Regions from separate parts of the Brevibacterium sp. K72 genome, predicted to be linked through region 1. Evidence: riboswitches for the same ligand, from Rfam matches in the RefSeq annotation. Region 1 holds a riboswitch; each other region holds the start of a gene.
The links. A riboswitch is a leader RNA that binds a small molecule or an ion and turns the genes downstream of it on or off. The one in region 1 is predicted to bind thiamine pyrophosphate.
Positions count from the first base shown of each region.

Region 2: it holds a riboswitch for thiamine pyrophosphate, as region 1 does, so the genes downstream of both, thiM (hydroxyethylthiazole kinase) here and ACQ1RG_RS08805 (ECF transporter S component) in region 1, are expected to answer to the same signal.
Region 3: it holds a riboswitch for thiamine pyrophosphate, as region 1 does, so the genes downstream of both, thiC (phosphomethylpyrimidine synthase ThiC) here and ACQ1RG_RS08805 (ECF transporter S component) in region 1, are expected to answer to the same signal.

Region 1 covers NZ_CP191582.1:1,993,333-1,996,536, reverse strand. The annotation lists gene ACQ1RG_RS08815 (DUF4916 domain-containing protein) at 1-294, shown strand, start outside; gene ACQ1RG_RS08810 (universal stress protein) at 561-1,538, shown strand; TPP riboswitch at 1,629-1,737, shown strand; gene ACQ1RG_RS08805 (ECF transporter S component) at 1,763-2,392, shown strand; gene ACQ1RG_RS08800 (ABC transporter ATP-binding protein) at 2,392-3,204, shown strand, end outside.
Region 2 covers NZ_CP191582.1:109,547-112,750, forward strand. The annotation lists gene thiE (thiamine phosphate synthase) at 1-497, opposite strand, end outside; gene thiM (hydroxyethylthiazole kinase) at 494-1,354, opposite strand; TPP riboswitch at 1,342-1,445, opposite strand; gene ACQ1RG_RS00560 (sugar ABC transporter permease) at 1,681-2,892, opposite strand; gene ACQ1RG_RS00565 (ATP-binding cassette domain-containing protein) at 2,889-3,204, opposite strand, start outside.
Region 3 covers NZ_CP191582.1:1,419,086-1,422,289, forward strand. The annotation lists gene thiC (phosphomethylpyrimidine synthase ThiC) at 1-1,777, opposite strand, end outside; TPP riboswitch at 1,774-1,884, opposite strand; gene ACQ1RG_RS06305 (M18 family aminopeptidase) at 2,210-3,204, opposite strand, start outside.

The sequences.
Region 1 (3,204 bases):
AACGACCTGGGTCCGCTCGCGCTGCCGGTCGTCCCCCCGGCCATCGCGCCGTTCCACATCGCCGAGTACTTCCCCACCGAGGGAGCGGCGCTCCTCCACGACCCGCGTCAGCACGCGATCTCGATGTGCTTCGTCATGGAGGTCCGCGGCGAGTGCACCCCGCGCGCGGACGCGCTCAGCCTCGACTGGCTCACGCCGTCGGAGGCGCTGCGCGAGGACATCGCGAGCGAACTCTCCCACGGTCAGGAGCACATCATCCGCGCAGCCCTGAGCTACCTCGGCTTTCCCATCTGAGACAGCGCGCACCGGGCCCGTGCCATGGCGTAACCCGGCGAGTTATGGACGCGCAGTGTCGATTCGCGCGCCCAGAATCGACACTGCGCGTCCACTGCTCGGCAATCCCACGCACCCGGCGAACGCACGGCAACCCGGCGACCGCCTCGGCGACTTTTCTACACGCTGTAGAAGTGCACTGGTAGACTGGAGGCGACGACGACGGATGTGGTTTTCGGGGCCGCCGTCATCGTCAGGGTTGGTCAGGCCCCGTCGAGAGGACTGCCATGAACGCTGACGCCCACCGGAACCCCGCTCGCCAGGCCGCTGCGAACCCGACCGATGACCGCGCCGCCGACCCGCGGCCCGCCGAGTCCGGACTCAGCCGCGACCTCGGCGTCCTCGTCGGCTTCGACGGATCCGAACTCGCGGCCCTGGCCCTGCGCTACGCCGCGATCGAAGCCCTCCACCGCGGCGTCCCCCTGACCGTCGTCACGGCGTTCACGATGCCGCTGATGATCTACCCGAACATGGCCTCCATACCCTCCGAACCCGAGGACGAGGCCGCACTGCGGGGAGCCGAGAAGCTCCTCGCCGAGGCGTCCGAACTCCTCGCCGATCATCCCGAACCCGTGACGTACGCGGCCGAATCCGGCGACGCCGCCGGCGTCCTCGTCAACCTCAGCTCCAACGCCGAGGTGGTCATCGTCGGCGCCCGAGGGCGCGGCGGGTTCCTCGGTCGCATGCTCGGATCGGTCTCCACGGCCCTGCCCCCGCACGCGCACTGCCCGACGATCGTCGTCCCCCAGCACTCAGCACAGCGCGGCGAGGCCCGCGGACCGGTCGTCGTCGCCGTCGACGGTTCGGAGGCCGCGCGGATCGCGATGTTCACCGCCGCCGAGGTGGCCGCCTCGAGGGAGGCCGGACTCGAGGTCGTCTCCGTCCTGCCCGCCGGCGAGGAGTGGCTCTACTGGTATCCCGAGCTCGAGCTCGGCGCCGACGTCGCCGACCGTCGGCAGAAGCAGCTCGAGACCGCGCTCTCGGCGGAGGCGGATGCGCTCGGCGAGCAGTTCCCGGGTCTGCCGATCTCCACCTCGGTGGTCGTCGGCGATGCGACCGCGATGCTCTCGGAGGCGACGAAGCGGGCGCAGCTGACGGTGATGGGCACGCGTGGTCGCGGAGCGGTCAAGAGCGCGCTGCTCGGCTCGGTCTCCCGCGGGGTCCTCCACCATGCCGAGGGTCCGGTGATGATCGTCCCGAGCTGACCACAGCCGCACGACACATGACGACCATCGCCGCCTGCCTGATCGCCTGACGCGGTCCCGACAGGCGGCGCGGCGGGTGCTGTACAGTAAGTCTCACGACAGGGGAGCGCCAGCAGGGGCGCTGAGAGTGCAGATCATGCTGCAGACCCTCGAACCTGATGCGGCTAGCACCGCCGAAGGAAGTCGAGACTCTTCTACCCCTCCTTGCGACACGAGGAGGCACAATGCCGAGAACCACCGCGCCCGGAACCGCCGCGAAGTCCGCACCCGCCTACACGCAGGCCCCGCCGACGAAGAAGTGGCGCGTCGTCGACTACGTCGTCACCGCGGTGCTCGGCATCGCGGTCGGCCTGATCTTCTGGGTGCTCGCCGCCAGCTGGAAGGTCATCGAACTCGGCTTCCAGGCCTTCCCGCCCTCGATCGGACTCATCGCCGGACTCTGGGTGCTCGCCGGACCTCTGGCCGGCGCCATCATCCGCAAGCCCGGTGCCGCGCTGCTCTGCGAGGTGCTCGCCGCGATCGTCGAGGGCGTCCTCGGCTCCCACTTCGGCTCGACCGTGCTCCTGTCGGGCTTCATCCAGGGCCTCGGTGCCGAACTCGTCTTCGCCGCCTTCGGCTACCGGAGGTTCACGCTGTGGGTGACGACGCTGTCCGGTCTCGTCGCAGCCGCCTTCATGGCCGTGAGCGAGAACATCCTCTACAACGCCGAATGGCAGCTGACCTACCAGCTCGCCTACGCCGTGTGCGCGATCGTCTCCGGCATCGTCATCTCCGGCATCGGTGCGTGGTACGCCTACCGTGCGATCGCGAAGACCGGGGCGCTGTCCTCGTTCGCCTCCGGCCGCATCCGCTGATGGGTCTGCCGATCCGCGCTCGCGGCTATTCGTGGCGGCACGCCGATCGGGACACGCTCGCCGTCGGCCCCCTCGACCTCGACATCGCCGCAGGTGAGAAGGTTCTCCTCCTCGGCCCGTCAGGGGCGGGGAAGTCGACGCTGCTCCACGCGATCGCGGGTGTCCTCCCCGTCGAATCGGGTGAGGCCGAAGGAGACCTCGTGATCGGCGACGCCCCACCGGACCCTCGCCGAGGTGTGACCGGGCTCGTCCTCCAGGACCCCGATTCGCAGGTGATCTTCTCCCGCGTCGGCGACGACGTCGCCTTCGGAATGGAGAACCTCGGGATGAGCGCCGAAGTCATCGACGAGCGCATCCCCGCCTCCCTGGCAGCGCTCGGCCTCGACCTGCCCCTCGACCACCCCACGGCCGCACTCTCCGGGGGCCAGAAGCAGCGCCTCGCACTCGCCGGCATCCACGCGATGGCACCCGAGGTCATCGTCCTCGACGAACCGACGGCGAACATCGACCCCGCCTCGGCGGCCTCGGTCCGGGACGCGGTGCTCACGGTCCAGGCGGCCACCTCGGCGACGATGATCGTCGTCGAGCACCGGGTGGGGCTGTGGTCGGACGACGTCGACACCGTCATCGTCCTCGGTCAGGACGGCGTCGTCGCGCACGGGTCGCCGTCCGCGGTCTTCGGTGATCCCGCCCTCGCCGAGGTGCTCCGGGCCACCGGGATCTGGGTGCCCGAGTCCGGCTCCCGCACTCCCCCGCGTCAGCCGGGAGCGTTGCGATCCGGCGAGCCGGGAGGGACGGTGCTCACCGCTGAG
Region 2 (3,204 bases), 1.9 Mb from region 1:
TCGGGACCGATCCCGGCCGGGGCGTCGGTCTTCGTCGTCGTGTCGAAGACCGGTCCGATGCCGACAAGGTCGACGCCGCCGGTCTCCTGGGCCGTGGCGAACTCCTCGGGTTCGGCGGCGGAGAGGCCGACGAGGGGGCCGTCGCCGAGGAGGTCGCGCACCTCGGCGACGGGGGTGTCGGTCTGGCCGACGTGGATGTGGACGTCGCTGCCCTCGTCGAGGAGGCGGCGGGCGACGGCGACCCGGTCGTTGAGGAAGACGGGAACGCGGCGGTCGGTCCCGGCGGTCGCCTCGGTGACGGCGGTGATGACCTCACGGGTGAGGACGAGGAATTCGGCGTCGTCGATGTCCTTGTCGCGGACCTGGACGACACCGGCTCCCCCGGTCACGGCCGCGCGCACGGTCTCGGCGACGGTTCGACCCGCCCCGGCGCACTGCGCGGTATCGGTGACGAGATAGAGGCGGGTGTCGATGCCCGCGAGCCGATCCCCGCTCATACTGTGGTCACCTCGACCCGGGCGCGGCCGATCCGTTCGTCGTCGGTGGTGAAGAGCGCGTCGAGGAAGTGCACCGAGTAGGTGCCGGGGCCGAGGGCCCCGGTGGCGGCGGCCTCTCCGGCGACGGCGAAGTGGGCGTGGGCGGCGACGACTGCGGTGAAGCGCTCGAACGCGGCCGATCCTGCCGGGCCCGCCTGCGAACTCGTCCCCGCCGGCGGGACGGCGGCGAGGTAGGCGGCGGTCACGGCGCCGAGTGAGCAGCCGGTGCCGATGACGAGCGGCATGAATGAGTGTCCCCCGTCGACGCGGGCGATGTGGTCGGCCCCGTCGATGTGGGCGACGATGGCGTCCCGGGCACCGGAAACGGCGACGATGGCGCCGGTCGTGCGGGCGAGCTCGGCGGCGGCCGGGAGCACGGCGTCGACCTCGTCGGTGGACTCGACCCCGCGCCCGCCCGCTCCGGCTCCGGCCAGTGCCGCGATCTCCGAGGCGTTGCCGCGGATCGCGGTCGGGTGGGCGGCCGCGGCGCGGCGGATCCGGGTGGTGCGGTGGTCGGCAGCGCCGATGCTCACGGGGTCGAGCACCCAGGGTTTGGCATCCTCGGTGACGGCGTCGACGGCGGCGTCGGCGGCGAGGAACTGCTGGTTCGTCGCTGTGCCGAAGTTGACGAGCAGACCGCCGGCGAGGTGGGCGAACTGCGCGGCATCGGCGTCGTGGTCGAGCATCGCCGGTGACGCCCCGACGGCGAGGAGCACGTTCGCGCTGAACTGCTGCACGACCGTGTTCGTGATGCATTGGATGAGCGGGTTCGACGCGCGCAGCCGCGCATGCGCCGACGACAGGTCGATGTCGGTCATGACGATCCCTTCGCTAGCATGGCCCAGATCAGGTTCGATGGGTGTTCTCTCAGCCCTGCGCGAGTCGCACCGGGCACCCCATGTCATTTGCCCCCGACTGTATCACCGACACCTAGGGGGCGACGACGGCGCCCGCACGGCCCACCGCCGCGAACCCACCCGACCCCACTTTCAATCCAGCCGCCCGGCCCCGATGATTCACTTTTCGTCCGATCGATCTGGTCTTGAACCGACTGATCGGGCGAAAAGTGACTCAGTTCCGCCTCGGCGACCGACCCAGCTGCCTACCGGCAGCCGTCAGACCTCTGTCGCCCACCCTCCGACGCCTACCCTCTGCCGACGTAGCGCTGGCCGCGGCGGCTGATCGCGTCGATGACGACGGCGGTGAGGAGGACGAGCGCGGTGATGATCTGCTGCGCATCGGAGTTGAAGCCGATGAGGTAGAGGCCGTTGTTGATCGCTCCGACGACGAGCGCCCCGAGCACAGCGGCCCACGCCGATCCGCGCCCGCCGAAGAGCGAGGTGCCGCCGATGACGGCCGCCGCGATGGCGTTGAGGAGGTCCTGCGTGCCGACGAGCGTCGATCCCGCGTTCGTCGTCACCCCGGCCTTGACGAAGCCGAAGAGCGCGGCGAGGACACCGGCGGTCATGAACACGCTGATGCGCACCCAGGTCACCCGGATGCCGGCGCGCCGGGCGGCCTCGACCTTGCCGCCGACGGCGTAGATCGATCGGCCGTACTTCGTCTTCCGCAGCACGAGGTCGATGACGATCGCGATGACGAGCATGAGGAAGAACGGCATCGCCAGCCCGAAGTCCTGGTTGACGAGGATGAGGAAGCCGAAGACGACTGCGGTGAGAAGGACGATGCGGATGATCACCGACGTCCAGCTCGCGCTGTCGAGTCCGGCGTTGTGCCGCCGCAGCTTCGAGTGGATGAGCCCGGCGGCGAAACCGATGACCGCGACCGCGCCGAAGACGTACGCCCACATCGCGGGGAAGTAGTAGCTCGCGAAATCGAAGGCGAACGTGTCGGCCATCGAGAGGTTCTTCTGCGTGCCGAGCGTCGTCAGGGTCAGTCCGGTGAACGCGAGCAGACCGGCGAGGGTGACGACGAAGGCGGGAATGCCGACGACGGCGAAGAACCAGCCCTGGATGGCACCGACGACGAGGCCGAGGAGGAGCATGATCGTCAGGGCGATGAGCGGGGGCACTCCCTGGCGGACGACGAGGACGCCGAGCACGGAGGCGCAGAGTCCGCCGAGCTGGGCGAGCGAGAGGTCGATCTCGCCGAGGAGGAGGATGAGGTTGATCCCGAGGGCGAGGATCGCGAGGTAGGCGACCTGCGTGGAGAGGTTGACGAGGTTGGCAGGGGAGATGAAGTTGCTGTTCGCCGACTGGAAGACGATGACGATGATGACGAGGGCGAGGATGACCGGGAACGAGCCGAGCTGGCCTTCCCTGATCCGCCGGACGAAGGTGCGGACGAACCCCTCCTGCGAGATCCGTTCGTCAGTGATGAACGAGTTCCGGGTCATCGGCGCTCACCCCTGCGTGCCGCCCGCTGGGTGACGACGTTGTCGTTGGCTCCCGTGATGGCGGCGATGAGGACGTCGGTGCGCTCATCACCGGGGAAGTCGCCGGCGTCCTTGCCCAGGCGCAGGACGTGGACGCGGTCACACACGGCTTGGACGTCGGCCATGTTGTGGCTGACGAGGAGGACGCCGAGGTCGCGGTCGCGGAGGCGTTCGATGAGGTTGAGCACCTCGGCGGTCTGGGCGACTCCGAGGGCCGCGGTCGGCTCGTCGAGCATGACGATCGACGGTTCGCCGAGGAGGGACCTAGCGATC
Region 3 (3,204 bases), 570 kb from region 1:
GGCCGACCGTCGGCTCGGGAAGGTACACCTGGGCCCCGCGCTCGAGGAACTCCCGACTCTTGGCCTGCATGCCCGCGATCGCGGCCTGCGCCTCGGCGCTTCCGTAGGTGTCGCGGATGTCCTGGGAGATGCGCATCGAGCAGAACTTCGGCCCGCACATCGAGCAGAAATGCGCGGTCTTCGCCGGTTCGGCGGGCAGGGTCTCGTCGTGGAATGCCTCCGCTGTCTCCGGGTCGAGGCCGAGGGCGAACTGATCGCGCCAGCGGAACTCGAACCGCGCCTTCGACAGTGCGTCGTCACGGGCGCTCGCCCCGGGATGTCCCTTCGCGACGTCGGCGGCGTGCGCGGCGATCTTGTACGTGATCACGCCCGTCTTGACGTCCTCGAGGTCGGGCAGGCCCAGGTGCTCCTTCGGGGTGACGTAGCAGAGCATCGCGGTGCCGTAGCGGGCGATCTCCGTGGCCCCGATCGCCGAGGTGATGTGGTCGTAACCGGGAGCGATGTCCGTGACCAGCGGACCCAAGGTGTAGAAGGGCGCGCCGTCGCACAGCTCCTGCTGCCTCTCGACGTTCTCCCGCACGAGGTGGAGCGGAATGTGGCCGGGACCTTCGACCATGACCTGGACGTCGTGGGCCCACGCGCGCTTCGTCAGCTCGGCGAGGGTGTCGAGTTCGGCGAACTGTGCGGCGTCGTTGGCGTCGGCGATCGATCCGGGACGCAGCCCGTCGCCGAGGGAGAAGGCGACGTCGTACTGGGCGAAGATCTCGCAGAGCTCGTCGAAGTGGGTGTAGAGGAAGTTCTCCTCGTGGTGGGCCAGGCACCAGCCGGCCATGATCGAGCCCCCGCGAGAGACCATGCCGGTGACCCGGTCCGCGGTGAGCGGGACGTAGCGGAGCAGCACGCCGGCGTGCACGGTCATGTAGTCGACGCCCTGCTCGCACTGTTCGATGACGGTGTCGCGGTAGATCTCCCAGGTGAGCGCTTCGGCGTCGCCGTCGACCTTCTCAAGCGCCTGGTAGATGGGGACGGTGCCGATGGGGATCGGGGAGTTGCGGATGATCCATTCGCGGGTGGTGTGGATGTCGTTGCCCGTCGAGAGGTCCATGAGGGTGTCGGCACCCCACTTCGCGGCCCACTGGAGCTTCTCCACCTCCTCGGCGATCGAGCTCGTCACCGCAGAATTGCCGATGTTCGCGTTGATCTTGACGAGGAACGCCTTGCCGATGATCATCGGTTCGGACTCGGGATGGTTGATGTTCGACGGGATGATCGCCCGGCCTGCGGCGACCTCGGAGCGGACGAGTTCGACGTCGCACTGCTCGCGGATCGCGACGTAGCGCATCTCCGGAGTGATGATGCCCTTCCTGGCGTAGTGCATCTGCGTGACGGTGCGTCCGTTCTTCGCTCGCCGAGGTGACCGTTCCGGACCCTGCCACTGCTGAGAGGGCGCCCCGCGACGGACGGCGGCTCGGCCGTCGTCTTCGATGAGGTGTCCGCGCGCCTCGTAGGTCTCGGTGTCGTCGCGGTCGTCGATCCAGGGCGCGCGGTGCGGCGGAAGCCCGTGTTCGGGAACGGCGCCGGGGCCGACGGTGCGGTAGACGTGGACGGGTTCGTTGGGGCGGCCGTTCGTGTCCTCGAGGTCGATGCGGGTGACCGGGACGCGGATGCCGTGCTCGCTGTCCTCGACCCAGGCGAGCGAATGCGAGGGGTACTGCTCGAGGGAGTAGTCCTCGGCGGGCGTGGTGTTTTCGGGTGTGTCAGGGGTAGGCGCAGTCATCTGCGATCCTCTCTTCCTCCGCCGGTATCAACCGGATCAGGTTCAACGGTCTCGAGCGGCCTTAGCCCGATCTCAGCCTCCTGCCGGAGGCCCCCGTGGGGTCACACAACGACTATCACAGTGTGCGCGTCGCCACAAAACAGCGCGTCTCGTCGACCGCCCGTCGACCGTTCGGCGACCACCTCGTCGACTGTTCGGCGGCCACCTCGTCGACCGCCCGGCGACTGCCGATCGCCCTCGATCACCGCGTACCCGGTCGCGCTCGATCAACGCGGCGGGAGAAAATCGATGCTCCCGCGAAGTCGGTCGCTCTCGATCAACGCGCAGCCGGAATTCCGCGTCTTGGGCGACGCGGAATTCGGGCCCAGCGTGGATCGGGGTTGGAAATGTCGGCTGCGCGTGGATCGGCGTGCGGAATGGCGGCGCCGGCCCCTACGCTCCCTGGAGGAAGGCCTTGGCGGCGGCACCGAGGGCGACGACGTCGCTGATCGCGCACATCTCCCGCGCCGAGTGCATCGAGTAGAGCGCCGGTCCCACGTCGACGGTCGTCATCCCCATCCGCGTCGCCGTCAGCGGTCCGATCGTCGACCCGCACGGCACCGAGTTGTTCGACACGAAGTCCTGGTACTCGACCCCGGCCGCAGTGCACGCCTTAGCCCACACCGCGGTGCCCACGGCGTCGGTCGCATAGCGCTGCTGCGCGTTGTGCTTGAGCAGGGGTCCGCCGCCGAGGCGGGGCCGCACCTGCGGGTCGTGCCGCTCCTGATAGTTCGGGTGGACGGCATGACCGGCGTCCGAGGACACGCACACCGACCTGGCAAGCGCGGCGAGGTGGTCGCTGCGAGTCGCGTCGGGGTAGAGGGAGGCGACGATGCGCTCGGCGACGTCGGCGAGGAACGGTCCGCTCGCCCCGGACCGAGAGTTCGACCCGATCTCCTCGTGGTCGAACCCGGCGAAGAGGGCGAGGTGGTCGAGCGCCTCGGCGTCGAGCCCGACCATCGCGCTGACCCCGGCGTGGACGGAGAGGAGGTTGTCCAGCCTCGGCGAGGCGAAGAACTCGTCCGCGGCACCGAAGCGCGCAGGCTCCTGGACGGGGATCGTGTAGACGTCGTGGCCGACGATGAGCTCGGGGTCCACCTCGGCGGAGGCGGCGAGGAGCTCGAGGACGTCGGCCTCGGCAAGGTCGGCGAGACCGACGATCGGGGTCGTGTGGCGCTGCTTGTCGAGGGTGAGGCCCTCGTTGACCTGCCGGTCGAGGTGGATGGCCAGCTGCGGGATGCGCGCGATCGCCCCGGTGCGTGCGAGAACGACGGTGCCGTCGGCGAGGCTGAGGCGCCCGGCGAACGCGAGCTCCCGGTCGAGCCACGAGTTGAGCAGCGGCCCGCCGTAGATCTCGACGCCGACCTGGCGCACCCCGGCGGTCGTGA